2 regions of the Pseudomonas sp. FSO-7 genome follow, and region 2 is predicted to be linked to the other one. Evidence: predicted binding sites of a transcription regulator. Region 2 holds the regulator's gene; the other holds the start of a gene.

Region 1 (5,862 bases), 2.7 Mb from region 2:
AGCGCCAGGATGGCCTTGGCCAGCGCCTGTTCGCCTTCGGCATCGAGATTTGAATTTGGCTCATCCAGCACCACCAGGAACGGATCACCGAACAATGCCCTGGCCAGGGCCACCCGTTGCCGTTGGCCGGCCGAGAGGTTGACCCCTCCCTCGCCTACTTGGGTTTCATAACCTTGGGGCAACTGCAGGATCAGCTCATGAACCCCGGCCAGTTGCGCAGCGCTGACAATCGCGCTGTCCAGTGCCGAAGGGTCTAGCCGGGCGATGTTCTGGGCGACGGTTCCAGTGAACAAACCAACGCTTTGCGGCAGATAACCGATCAACTTGCCTCGCGCCTGCTCGGTCAGCAGATCCAGCGGTGCTCCATCGAGCCGGATATGCCCGCGAGCCGGTGCCCAGGCATTGACCAGCACGCGCGCCAATGACGACTTGCCCGATGCGCTCGGCCCCACCACACCAACGGCAGTGCCCGCAGCGACCATGAAGTTGATATTTTGCAAGGTCAGGCGCTGCGCGCCGGGCGGCGCGGCAAAAACACTTTCGACCTGCAAACTGCGATGGGCGGTGGGCAGCTCGGTCTTGCTTTGGGCATCCGGGAACAGAGAGAACACTTCCAGCAGCCTCTTCCAGGCGATCTGGGCCCCCAACAGGCTGCGCCACGTGGTAATGACCTGCTCCGCCGGTGCCAGGGTCCGCGCCACAATAATCGAGGCCGCGATCATCGTGCCGCCGCTCAAGTCGCCTTTGATCACCAGCCACGCCCCCAGGGCCAGGGCGGCCGACTGAACGACTTGGCGCAAAGTTTTGGAAATGCCACCGTAAAAGCCGCCGATGTCGATTGAGCGGCGCTGCAGGGTGATGAAGGTGCTGTGATTGTTCTGCCAGATATTCGACGTGTTGGCCAACATGCCCATGGCCATCAGCGCTTCGGCGTTCTGGTGAGCTTGCTGACCCAGGTGGTTGCGCTTGTTCAACGCATCGGCCGAAGCCCGCATCAGTTTGCGGGTTTGCCGGTCAGTGATCAGGGTCAGACCAATAAGGATAATCATCAGGCCGGCGGCCAAAAGGCCGAACAACGGATGAATGTAAAAGCAGACCGCGAGGTAAACCGGCATCCAGGGCAAATCGAAAAAAGCCACCAGGCCCGGTCCGCCAATAAAACCGCGAATCTGATCCAGCTCTTGGGCCGGCTTCAAGGCATCGCCCGTGATGGGCGTTTTCAGCGACGCACCGGCAATGACATTGAAAACCTTGGCGGACAGCGCCAGATCCAGCGAGGAAGCAATTCGCACCATGACCCGGGAGCGAATGATATCCAGCAGGCCCGAAAGCGCATAAACCCCCAGCGCCAGCAGCCCCAGGGCGACCAGGGTCGGGACGCTCTGGCTGGGAATAACCCGGTCGTAGACTTCCAGCATGAACACCGGGCCAATCAGCGCCAGAATATTGATCACACCGGAGAACAGCGCAGCGCCCAGCAGCCCCCGACGCAGTGCCGATTTCAATGAAGGCGCGACAATAGGCGCACTGATAGCGTTATGGGCTTTCAACTGGTATCCGTCCCTTGGTTTTAGTGACATCCCTGTCGTCAGTCAATACAAACTCGATGACAGTCGTATGGAAACTTGACGCTCGTTGAGCGATTGGGACTGAAGTGCAAGTTCCGCACCAGCCAGCCGACAAACGGTCGTTATCCGTGAAGAATTTCGCGCATAAAAAAACCGATGTCTCGGGACATCGGTTTTTTTAAAAAAGCCCGTTATCAAGCCATCTGAATAATGGTCTGCATGATGGTGCTCTGGGTGGAGATGGTCTTGGCGTTCGCCTGGTAGTTGCTCTGGGCCTTGATCAGCTCGACCAGTTCGTTGGTCAGGTTGACGTTTGACTCTTCCAGGGAGTTGGAGACGATCGAACCCAGGGTGCCGGTTTGCGGGGCATCGTAGCCCGGGATGCCCGACGCGAAGGTTTCTTTCCAGCTGGTGCCCCCTACTGGCTGCAGGCCTTGCTCGTTGGTGAAGCTGGCGAGGGCGAGCTGGCCGATCGGCTTGGTCTGGTTGTTGCTGAAGTTGGCCAGCAATACACCGCTGCCGTCGATGGTCAGGTTGGTGATCTGGCCGGTGGCGTAGCCGTTCTGGGTTGGGATCGAGCGGGCGGTGTCGGCGTTGAACTGGGTGGTATTGCCCATGGAGATCGTGATGGTTGGTGCACTGGCGGCGCCGTTGGCGGTCCATGTCCCGTTGGTCACGGTGCCGGGAACCCAGCCGGTCAGTACCAGATCGCTATTGACCGTCGCTGGCGGAGTGGTGACCGTGGTCAACTTGCCGCTCGAATCGAAGTTCATGGTCGAAGGGATCGGCGCAGTAGCGCCCGTCGTGGTCGGCGCGGTGCCATTGAGGTTACGACCATCGATCAAGGTATAGACGTTCCAGGTGTTGCCGGCAGTCTTGACCATGTACTGGTCCATGGAGTGCTGGTTGCCCTGGGTGTCATAGACCGGGGTGGTGAATTGCTTGGTGAACGTGGCCGTGTCGGCCGGATTGAACGCCGCGGTGATCGGCGTCGCCGTCGAGTTCAGGTTGATGGTCGACGAAACCAGGCTGGTGGCCGTCGGCGGCAGGTTCGAAGTGTCGATGCGCAGGTCGGTCAGGATACCGTTCTGGATCTTGCCGTTGGCATCCACGCCATAGCCCTGCAGGCGCGCAGTGCCATCGCTGTTGGTGATGAAGCCTTCCTTGTCGGTCTTGAAAGTACCGGCACGGGTGTAGCTCAGGGAGCCGTCGTTGCTCAGGACAAAGAAGCCCTGGCCCTGGATGCCCATGTCCAGCACGTTGCCGGTGTTGTTCACGTCACCCTGGCCGAACTGCTGGGAAACGTTGGCCAGGCGCACGCCGTTGCCGACGGTCTTGCTGCCCGAACCCAGCTTGGTGGCCGAGTAGACGTCTTCGAATTCCGCACGGGACGATTTGAAACCGGTGGTCGCCACGTTGGCGATGTTGTTGCCGGTCACGTCCAGCTGTTTGTTGGCTGCATAGAGACCGCTAAGGCCGATGTTAAAAGACATGTTGACTCCTTTTGCCGGTTAGTCGGCTCTACATACCAATAGTTTGTACTTTGGACAGGGCAATGCTGCCCAGCCCGGCCAGGTTGAGCATCAGCTCACCGCCCGTCTGGCTGATCGTCACGCTGCTGACCGTGGCCGGCAGGTTGGTGATCAGCGACGTGGCCTTGCCGTCGATGGTGGTCGAGGCCGCGAAGGTGTAAGTGCCCGATTCAACGACCGTGCCCGCGTCGTTCTTGCCATCCCAAATGAAGGCGGAGTTACCGGCGTTCTGGCTGCCCAGGTCAATGGTGCGAACGGTCTTGCCGTCCTTGTCCATGATCTTGACGGCAACGGAGGACACCGATGCCGGTACCACCACCGTGCCGTTGAGGCTCTTGGAGGTATCGACCACCGCCTTGTCACCCGGGGCAATGACCGAGCGGCCCACCAGCGACGAGGCCTGCAAGGCCTGGGACGAGTTGTAGTTGCCGGCGATGCCGCTCACCGTCTCGTTGAGGGTGGTGATGCCTTCCAGGCTGCTGAACTGCGCCAACTGGGCAACGAACTCGCCGTTATCCTGTGGCTCCAGCGGGTTCTGGTTTTTCAGCTGGGTAACGAGCAACTGCAGGAACGCATCCTTGCCCAACTCCTTATTACCGGTGGCAGCGGTGGTCGCCGTGCCCAGGCCATCGCTCTTGGTGTTGGTCTTGACCGAGGAGTTGGCCAGAATCTCGTTGAGACTCAAACCGCTGGTAGTGTTGGTGACGCTCATGTGAATCGCCCCTTATCACTGACCGAGGGTCAGGACCTTCTGCATCATGGCTTTGGCAGTGTTCATCATTTCGACGTTGGTCTGGAACGAACGACTGGCGGAAATCATGTCGGCCATTTCTTCGACGACGTTGACGTTCGGGTAGTAGACATAACCCTTGGCGTCCGCGGCCGGATGGTTTGGCTCGTAGCGGGCCTCGAGGTTGCTCTGGTCTTCGACCACGCCGAGCACCTGCACACCCTGCCCGGCCGCGTCCTGGTCCTGGAACAGCGAGTCGCTGCCGCCGGACTGGCCGCCCTGGAACATGGTGGCGAATACCGGGTGGCGGGCGCGGTAGGTCTGGTCGATGCTCGAAGAAACGGTCTCGGCGTTGGCGATGTTACTGGCGACGGTGTTCAGGCGAGTGGTCTGGGCACTCATGGCACTGCCGGCAATGTTGAATACGCTAGCAATCGACATGGCTTACTCTCCGCGCAGGGCCGATACCAGCCCTTTGAACTTGCTGTTGAGCAGGGTGAAGCTGGCCTGGAAGTTCACGGAGTTTTCCGCGTAGTTGGACTGTTCCAGTTGAGCGTCCACGGTGTTCTGGTCGATCGACGGCTGCATCGGCGTGCGATACATCAGCGACTCGTCGCCATTGCCCAGGCCTTCGGCTTCGATATGACGGCTATTGGTCATGTTCAAGGCGAAGTGGCCGTTCTTGGTCTTCTCGTTCTGCTCGGCGAGCACTTTGGAGAAATCCAGATCCCGGGCCTTGTAGTTCGGGGTGTCGGCGTTGGCGATGTTGTTGGCCAGGACTTCGGCACGCTGGGCGCGGAAGCTCAGGGCCTGTTCGTGGATACCGAGCGCTTTATCGAAGCTGATGCTCATGTCGGAAACCTTTGGGTGACCAGAATGTACGTACGACGGCTAAAGCAAGCGCCGTGCCATTTTAAAAAAGCCCATAAACCGGGGCTTTGCGGACAGCGGCAAGGCGGCAATGCCAGAAAAGCGGCAACGGATTTCCGCCGGATGCCGCTTTTCTGCCGCTTTCTCCCAGGCAATGAGGGTCAAAGGTGGGAGCGAGCTTGCTCGCGATGGCGGTCTGTCAGTTACATCGATTTTGGATGTACCGCCGCTATCGCGAGCAAGCTCGCTCCCACAGGGATAGTGGCGGGGAGGAAATTAGCGGGCATAAAAAACGGGAGCCATTGAGGACCCCCGCTTTTTTGACAACCCTAGCCCATCACTTCGCCTGGTAGATGATCCCCGGGCTGCACTGGACCATCTGGTAATGATCCGGCAAACCGTTCAACGCCTCGGAGGCGCCAAGGAACAGGTAGCCGCCCGGCTTGAGCGTGCCGTGGATGCGCAGCAGGATGTCTTTCTTCACTTCGGCGGAGAAGTAGATCAGCACGTTGCGGCAGAACACGATGTCGAACTTGCCCAGGCTGGCGTAGCTGTCCAGCAGGTTGAACGAGCGGAACTCCACCCGACTCTTGATCGGCGCCTTGACCACCCACTTGCCCGGCCCTTTCGGATCGAAATAGCGTTGCAGGCGGTCCGGCGACAAGCCACGGCCGATGGCCAGGCTGTCGTACTCACCGGTCTTGCAGTTATTGAGCATGGTCCCGGACAAATCGGTGGCGACGATCTGCACGCCGCCCTTCAACTGGCCGAGGTTGGAGCGCTCGAACTCATCGATGGACATCGACAGCGAATAGGGTTCCTGCCCCGACGAACAGGCCGCCGACCAGATCCGCAGGCGCTGGCCCGGGCTGGCCTTGATGGCCGCCGGCAGCACTTTGTTCTTCAGCACCTCGAACGGATAGGTGTCACGAAACCACAGGGTTTCGTTGGTGGTCATGGCGTCCACTACCATCTCGCGCAAGCCGCTGCGCGGTTGAGTCTGGATACGCTGCACCAGCTCGCCCAATGACTTGAGACCCTGTTGCTCCATCAATTTATTGAGACGGCTCGACACCAGATATTGCTTGTTTTCACCAAGCAAGATGCCACAGGCTTTTTCCAGGAAGACCCGGAACTGTTCGAAATCCAAATTACCCGTAGA
Region 2 (5,862 bases):
AACTGGCGAGCCTGGGGTTGTTGGTGGGGTTTTGTCTGATGATGGTGCTGGATACGGCGTTGGCGTGATGCAGGTCTGCGGGGGAGTGAGCTTTTTGTGGCAAGGGCGCTTTCATGACAAGGGAGCTTTTGTGGCGAGGGAGCTTGCTCCCTCGCCACAAAGGCTAGCTCTGTCCACACAACAAGCGCGCCTTGAGCTTGGGCGGTTATTCGCCTTCGTCGAAGTATCTTTTGATCAGGTCAACCAGAGCATCCATCGCTTCCTGCGCCTCTTCACCTTCAGTGCTCAGATGGATCTTGGTGCCCTTGCCGGCGGCGAGCATCATCATCGCCATGATGCTTTTACCGTCGACCGTGGACTCCGGCGTGCGGCCGACCCTGATGGTGGTGTCCTTGAACTGTCCCGCGACTCCGACAAACTTGGCCGACGCTCGGGCATGCAACCCCAGCTTGTTGATGATTTCAATTTCCCGAGCAGGCATCGCGATGTGAATCCTTTAGCTGAGGTCGCGGTGGCGAACCTGGACATTCTTCAGGGATTGTTGCAGGAGCTGACCCAGGCGTTCGGTCAGGTAGACGGAGCGGTGATGACCGCCGGTGCAACCGATGGCGATCGTGACATAGGCCCGGTTGCTCGCGGCAAAGCGGGGTAGCCATTTGAGCAGGTAGCTGGAGATGTCCTGGTACATTTCCTCGACATCCGGCTGTGCGGCCAGGTAGTCGATCACCGGTTGGTCAAGCCCGGACTGCTCGCGCAATTCCGGTTTCCAATAAGGGTTGGGCAGGCAACGCACATCGAACACCAGGTCGGCGTCTACCGGCATGCCACGCTTGAAGCCGAACGACTCCACCAGGAACGCGGTGCCCGGCTCCGGCTGGTTCAGCAGGCGCAGCTTGATTGTGTCGCGCAACTGATACAGGTTCAGGTGGGTGGTGTTGACCTTCAGGTCCGCCAGGTCGGCGATCGGCCCCAACAGCTGGCTTTCATCCTCGATGGCTTCGGCCAGGGAGCGGTTGGCGTTGCTCAGGGGGTGACGCCGGCGCGTTTCGGAAAAACGCTTGAGCAGCGTCTCCTCATCGGCATCCAGGTACAACACATCGCATTGGATATGCCGGCTGCGCACTTCCGCGAGCAGTTCGGGAAAGCGCGACAGGTGGCTCGGCAGGTTGCGTGCATCGATAGACACCGCCACCAGCGGCTGCGCCAGCTCGGTGTGGATCAGGGCGCGCTCGGCCAGTTCCGGCAGCAGGCCGGCGGGCAGGTTGTCGATGCAGTAGTAGCCGCTGTCCTCAAGCACGTTGAGGGCCGTGCTTTTACCGGAGCCGGAGCGGCCACTGACGATGATCATGCGCATGTTTAATGACCGTTCTGCTCGTCCAGGACCACCTGGTACAGAGCTTCGTTACTCGGCGCGCTGCGCAGTTTTTCGCGCACTTCCTTGCGGTCCAGCATGCTGGCAATCTGGCGCAGCAGCTCGAGGTGCGCATCGGTCGCCGCTTCCGGAACCAGCAATACAAACAGCAGGTCGACCGGCGCGCCGTCGATGGCGTCGAAATCTATGGGGGCTTCAAGGTGCAACAGTGCGCTGATTGGCGTGGTGCAACCCTTGAGGCGGCAATGGGGAATGGCGATGCCGTTGCCAAAACCGGTGGAACCGAGTTTTTCACGGGCAACCAGGGCCTCGAAGACGTCCTGCATTTCCAGATCCGGCACCTCGCGGTGGATCAGGTTGGCAATTTGTTCGAGGGCTTTCTTTTTACTGCCGCCCGGCGCGTTCACTTGGGAACGGCCGGGGGTCAGGATGGTTTCTAGTCGGATCATGGATTGGGGGGGTTAACGACCGGTCGCGCCCTGGAGGAGGCTCTGGGTCTTTTCCTTATGCTTTTTGAGTTGGCGATCCAGCTTGTCGGTCAGCAGGTCAATCGCGGCATACATGTCTGTGTGCTCTGCGTTGGCAACCACTTCTCCGCCGGGGATATGCAGCGTGGCTTCGATTTTCTGCAGCAGCTTTTCGACGTTCATCGTGACTTGCACGTTGGTGATCTTGTCGAAATGCCTCTCCAATCGGTCGAGTTTTTCGCCGATGTAGGTGCGCAGGGGTTCGGTCACTTCCAGTTGGTGTCCACTGATGTTGACTTGCATACAGCTTCTCCTTCGTTGCCAGTGCATAAAGCGGCAGGCAGAAATGCCTGCCACTGGAACGCTGTGGCGTGGCCTGTTACATCAACCGCTTGCGTTCGCTCGAAGGCGCGATCCCGAGGGATTCACGGTACTTGGCGACGGTACGGCGGGCCACCTGAATGCCTTGTGCCTCCAGTAAACCAGCGATCTTGCTGTCACTCAACGGCTTTTTCTGATTTTCCGCGGCCACCAGTTTTTTGATGATCGCGCGGATGGCCGTGGACGAGCATTCGCCGCCTTCGGAGGTGCTGACGTGGCTGGAGAAAAAGTATTTCAATTCATAGATGCCCCGGGGGGTATGCATGAATTTCTGGGTGGTCACCCGGGAAATCGTCGACTCGTGCATGCCCACTGCCTCGGCAATGTCATGCAGGACCAACGGTTTCATCGCTTCATCGCCGTACTCCAGGAAGCCGCGCTGATGCTCGACGATCTGGGTGGCCACTTTCATCAGGGTTTCGTTGCGGCTTTGCAGGCTCTTGATGAACCAGCGGGCTTCCTGCAACTGGTTGCGCATGAAGGTGTTGTCGGCGCTGGTGTCGGCGCGCTTGACGAAACCGGCGTACTGGGCGTTGACCCGCAGCTTGGGCACCGACTCCTGGTTGAGTTCCACCAGCCAGCGATCGTTGTGCTTGCGCACGATCACGTCGGGGACCACGTACTCGGGCTCGGTGGATTCGATCTGCGAGCCGGGGCGCGGGTTGAGGCTCTGCACCAGTTCGATGACCTGGCGCAGCTCATCTTCCTTGAGCTTCATGCGACGCATCAACTGGCTGTAGTCGCGACCGCCCAGCAGGTCGATGTAATCGGTGACCAGTCGCTTGGCTTCGGCCAGCCATGGCGTCTTGGCAGGCAACTGGCGCAGTTGCAGCAACAGGCACTCGCCCAGGTTGCGGGCGCCAATGCCGGCCGGTTCGAATTGCTGGATGCGATGCAGGACGGCTTCGATCTCGTCCAGCTCGATGTCGAGCTCGGGGTCGAAGGCTTCGAGGATTTCTTCGAGGGTCTCGTCCAGGTAGCCCTGGTTGTTGATGCAATCGATCAGGGTCACGGCGATCAGGCGATCGGTGTCGGACATCGGTGCCAGGTTCAGTTGCCACAGCAGGTGGCTTTGCAGGCTCTCGCCGGCCGAGGTGCGGGTGGTGAAGTCCCACTCGTCGTCATCGCTGCTGGGCAGGTTGCTGGCGCTGGTCTGGTAGACATCTTCCCAGGCCGTGTCCACGGGCAGTTCGTTGGGGATGCGCTCGTTCCATTCGCCATCCTCGAGGTTATCCACCGTTGGGGCGGCTTCCTGGTAGGACGGTTCCGGGATCTCGGTGTTGGTCTTCTGCTCGACGTTGTCGGCCAGCGGGTCGGTGTTATCGAAGTCGTCGCCTTCTTCCTGGCGTTCGAGCATCGGATTGGACTCCAGGGCCTCCTGGATTTCCTGTTGCAGGTCCAGGGTCGACAATTGGAGCAGGCGGATGGCCTGTTGCAGCTGCGGTGTCATCGTCAGCTGCTGGCCCATTCTCAAGACTAGCGATGGTTTCATGGCAGGGGCTTAACACCTTATTCGCCGGCGCACATGCGCCATCCACTACAGGGCGCCGGAGCGCCAAAATTAAGCAAATTATATGCCTGAAACTGAAGTGTTTGCCTAGAGCGTCGCCATAATAAAATTAAACGACGCCCAGGCAATTCGCCAGACACGTGTGCTTACAGGCGGAACTCATGGCCCAGGTACACTTCCTTGACCAGGTCATTGGCCAGGATCGCGGCGGAGTCTCCTTCGGCGATCAATTGGCCGTCATTGACAATGTAGGCGGTTTCGCAGATGTCCAAGGTCTCGCGCACGTTGTGGTCGGTGATCAGCACGCCGATACCCTTGGCCTTGAGGTGATGGATGATCTGCTTGATGTCGCCCACCGAGATCGGGTCCACGCCGGCGAACGGTTCGTCGAGCAGGATGAACTTCGGTGCGGTGGCCAGAGCGCGGGCGATTTCCACGCGGCGCCGTTCGCCACCCGACAGGCTCATGCCCAGGTTGTCGCGAATGTGGCTGATGTGGAATTCCTGCAGCAGGCTTTCCAGTTCCTGGCGACGGCCGGCCTTGTCGAGTTCCTTGCGGGTCTCGAGGATCGCCATGATGTTGTCGGCAACCGACAGTTTGCGGAAGATCGATGCTTCTTGCGGCAAATAGCCGATGCCGGCCTTCGCCCGACCGTGCATCGGCTGGTGGCTGACATCCAGGTCGTCAATCAGCACGCGACCCTGATCGGCCTGGACCAGGCCGACGATCATATAGAAGCAGGTGGTCTTGCCCGCGCCATTGGGGCCGAGCAGGCCGACGATCTGGCCGCTGTCGATGGACAGGCTGACATCACGCACGACTTGACGGCTCTTGTAGCTCTTGGCCAAGTGCTGAGCTTTCAGAGTTGCCATTACTGGGCCTTCTGCTCGGTTTTCTTTTTAGGCTGGATCACCATATCGATCCGCGGACGCTGCTCGGTCACCTTGCTGCCGGTGGCGCGACCGGCGCTGGCGAGTTTCTTGTTGGTGTCGTAGACGATTTTCTCGCCTTGGGTAACGTTGTTGTCCTTGTCGACGACCTTAGCACGGTCGATCAGAACCACGCGATCCTGGGAGGCGTGGTACTGGATAGTGACCCCGTAGCCCTGTACCGGCTTGGTGTCGCCCGCGGTTTGCATCTGTTCGAAATAGGCCAGGTTGCCCACCGAGGTCACCACATCGATATCGCCGGACGGGGTGCGGGTGATGGTCACGGTGTTGCCGGTGACCTTCATCGAGCCCTGGGTGATGATCACGTCGCCTTTATAGGTGGCGACGCCATTCTTGTCGTCGAGTTGGGCGTCGTCGGCCTGGATGCGGATAGGCTGGTCGCGGTCGTTGGGAAGAGCCCAGGCGCTCGCGCTTCCCAGTGCTGCGCCCAGACTGAGCAAAATAGGGAGGGTTTTAGCGAGCTTCATACTGTCCTCTTACGTTCGATAGCAGGTGTATCCTGCTTTCCTTCAAATACGCTTTCATTCCCGTGCCGGTCGATACACCCCCGGCGCCGTCGATTCTAACGGGTTGCTCGGTCTGCGCATATTCTTGCTGTGGGAACACGGTCATGCGTGTACTGGTGATGACGGTCGTGCGGTTTTTCTCGTCGGTTCGGGCAATGCGTACCGAGTCGATCAGTTCCACTTCGGTGCCACCGGAATTGACTTCGGCGTGCTCGCTCTGCACGTGCCACGGGAATTCGGTGCCGCGGAACATGTTCAGGTCCGGCTTGGTGACCAGCGTAATGTCAGTGGCCTTTACGTGGTCGACCTTGTCGGACGTCATCTCATATTGCACTTTGCCGTCGGGCAGGTACTGCAGGGTATGGGTGTTGGTGGCGTACCAGTCGATCCGCTCCTCGACCTGGGGTGCAGGCTGGTCGAGAAACCGTTCGGGGCTGATGTTCCAATAGCCCACTGCGGCGAAAATCGCCGCGATACAGGCAAACACCACAATGGTGCGAATCTTTTTGCTCAGCATAAATGGCTCACAGGTACGCGGCGTTGGCCGCTTCGAGGCGGCCCTGGGCGCGCAGGATCAGTTCACAGAATTCGCGGGCCGCACCTTCGCCGCCTCGCGCCGTGGTGACGCCGTGGGCATGCTCGCGGACGAAGCCGGCCGCGTTGGCGACCGCCATGC

What was found. Region 2 encodes sigma-54, which starts transcription at its own class of promoters, with help from an activator protein. Its sites were predicted from a motif close to ANTGGCATNNANNTTGCTNT; they were not measured.
Region 1: a site for sigma-54 is predicted at 4,724-4,743, ahead of flgB (flagellar basal body rod protein FlgB). Genes of this name have one in related genera too.

Annotation. Positions count from the first base shown of each region.
Region 1 covers NZ_CM184193.1:4,979,261-4,985,122, forward strand. The annotation lists gene AC515T_RS21725 (type I secretion system permease/ATPase) at 1-1,550, opposite strand, end outside; gene flgE (flagellar hook protein FlgE) at 1,763-3,061, opposite strand; gene flgD (flagellar hook assembly protein FlgD) at 3,090-3,812, opposite strand; gene flgC (flagellar basal body rod protein FlgC) at 3,828-4,271, opposite strand; gene flgB (flagellar basal body rod protein FlgB) at 4,275-4,682, opposite strand; gene cheR (protein-glutamate O-methyltransferase CheR) at 5,038-5,862, opposite strand, start outside.
Region 2 covers NZ_CM184193.1:1,064,046-1,069,907, forward strand. The annotation lists gene AC515T_RS04470 (ZIP family metal transporter) at 1-68, shown strand, start outside; gene AC515T_RS04475 (HPr family phosphocarrier protein) at 206-481, opposite strand; gene rapZ (RNase adapter RapZ) at 497-1,354, opposite strand; gene ptsN (PTS IIA-like nitrogen regulatory protein PtsN) at 1,357-1,821, opposite strand; gene hpf (ribosome hibernation-promoting factor, HPF/YfiA family) at 1,834-2,142, opposite strand; gene AC515T_RS04495 (RNA polymerase factor sigma-54) at 2,219-3,712, opposite strand; gene lptB (LPS export ABC transporter ATP-binding protein) at 3,877-4,602, opposite strand; gene lptA (lipopolysaccharide transport periplasmic protein LptA) at 4,602-5,147, opposite strand; gene lptC (LPS export ABC transporter periplasmic protein LptC) at 5,134-5,703, opposite strand; gene AC515T_RS04515 (KdsC family phosphatase) at 5,711-5,862, opposite strand, start outside.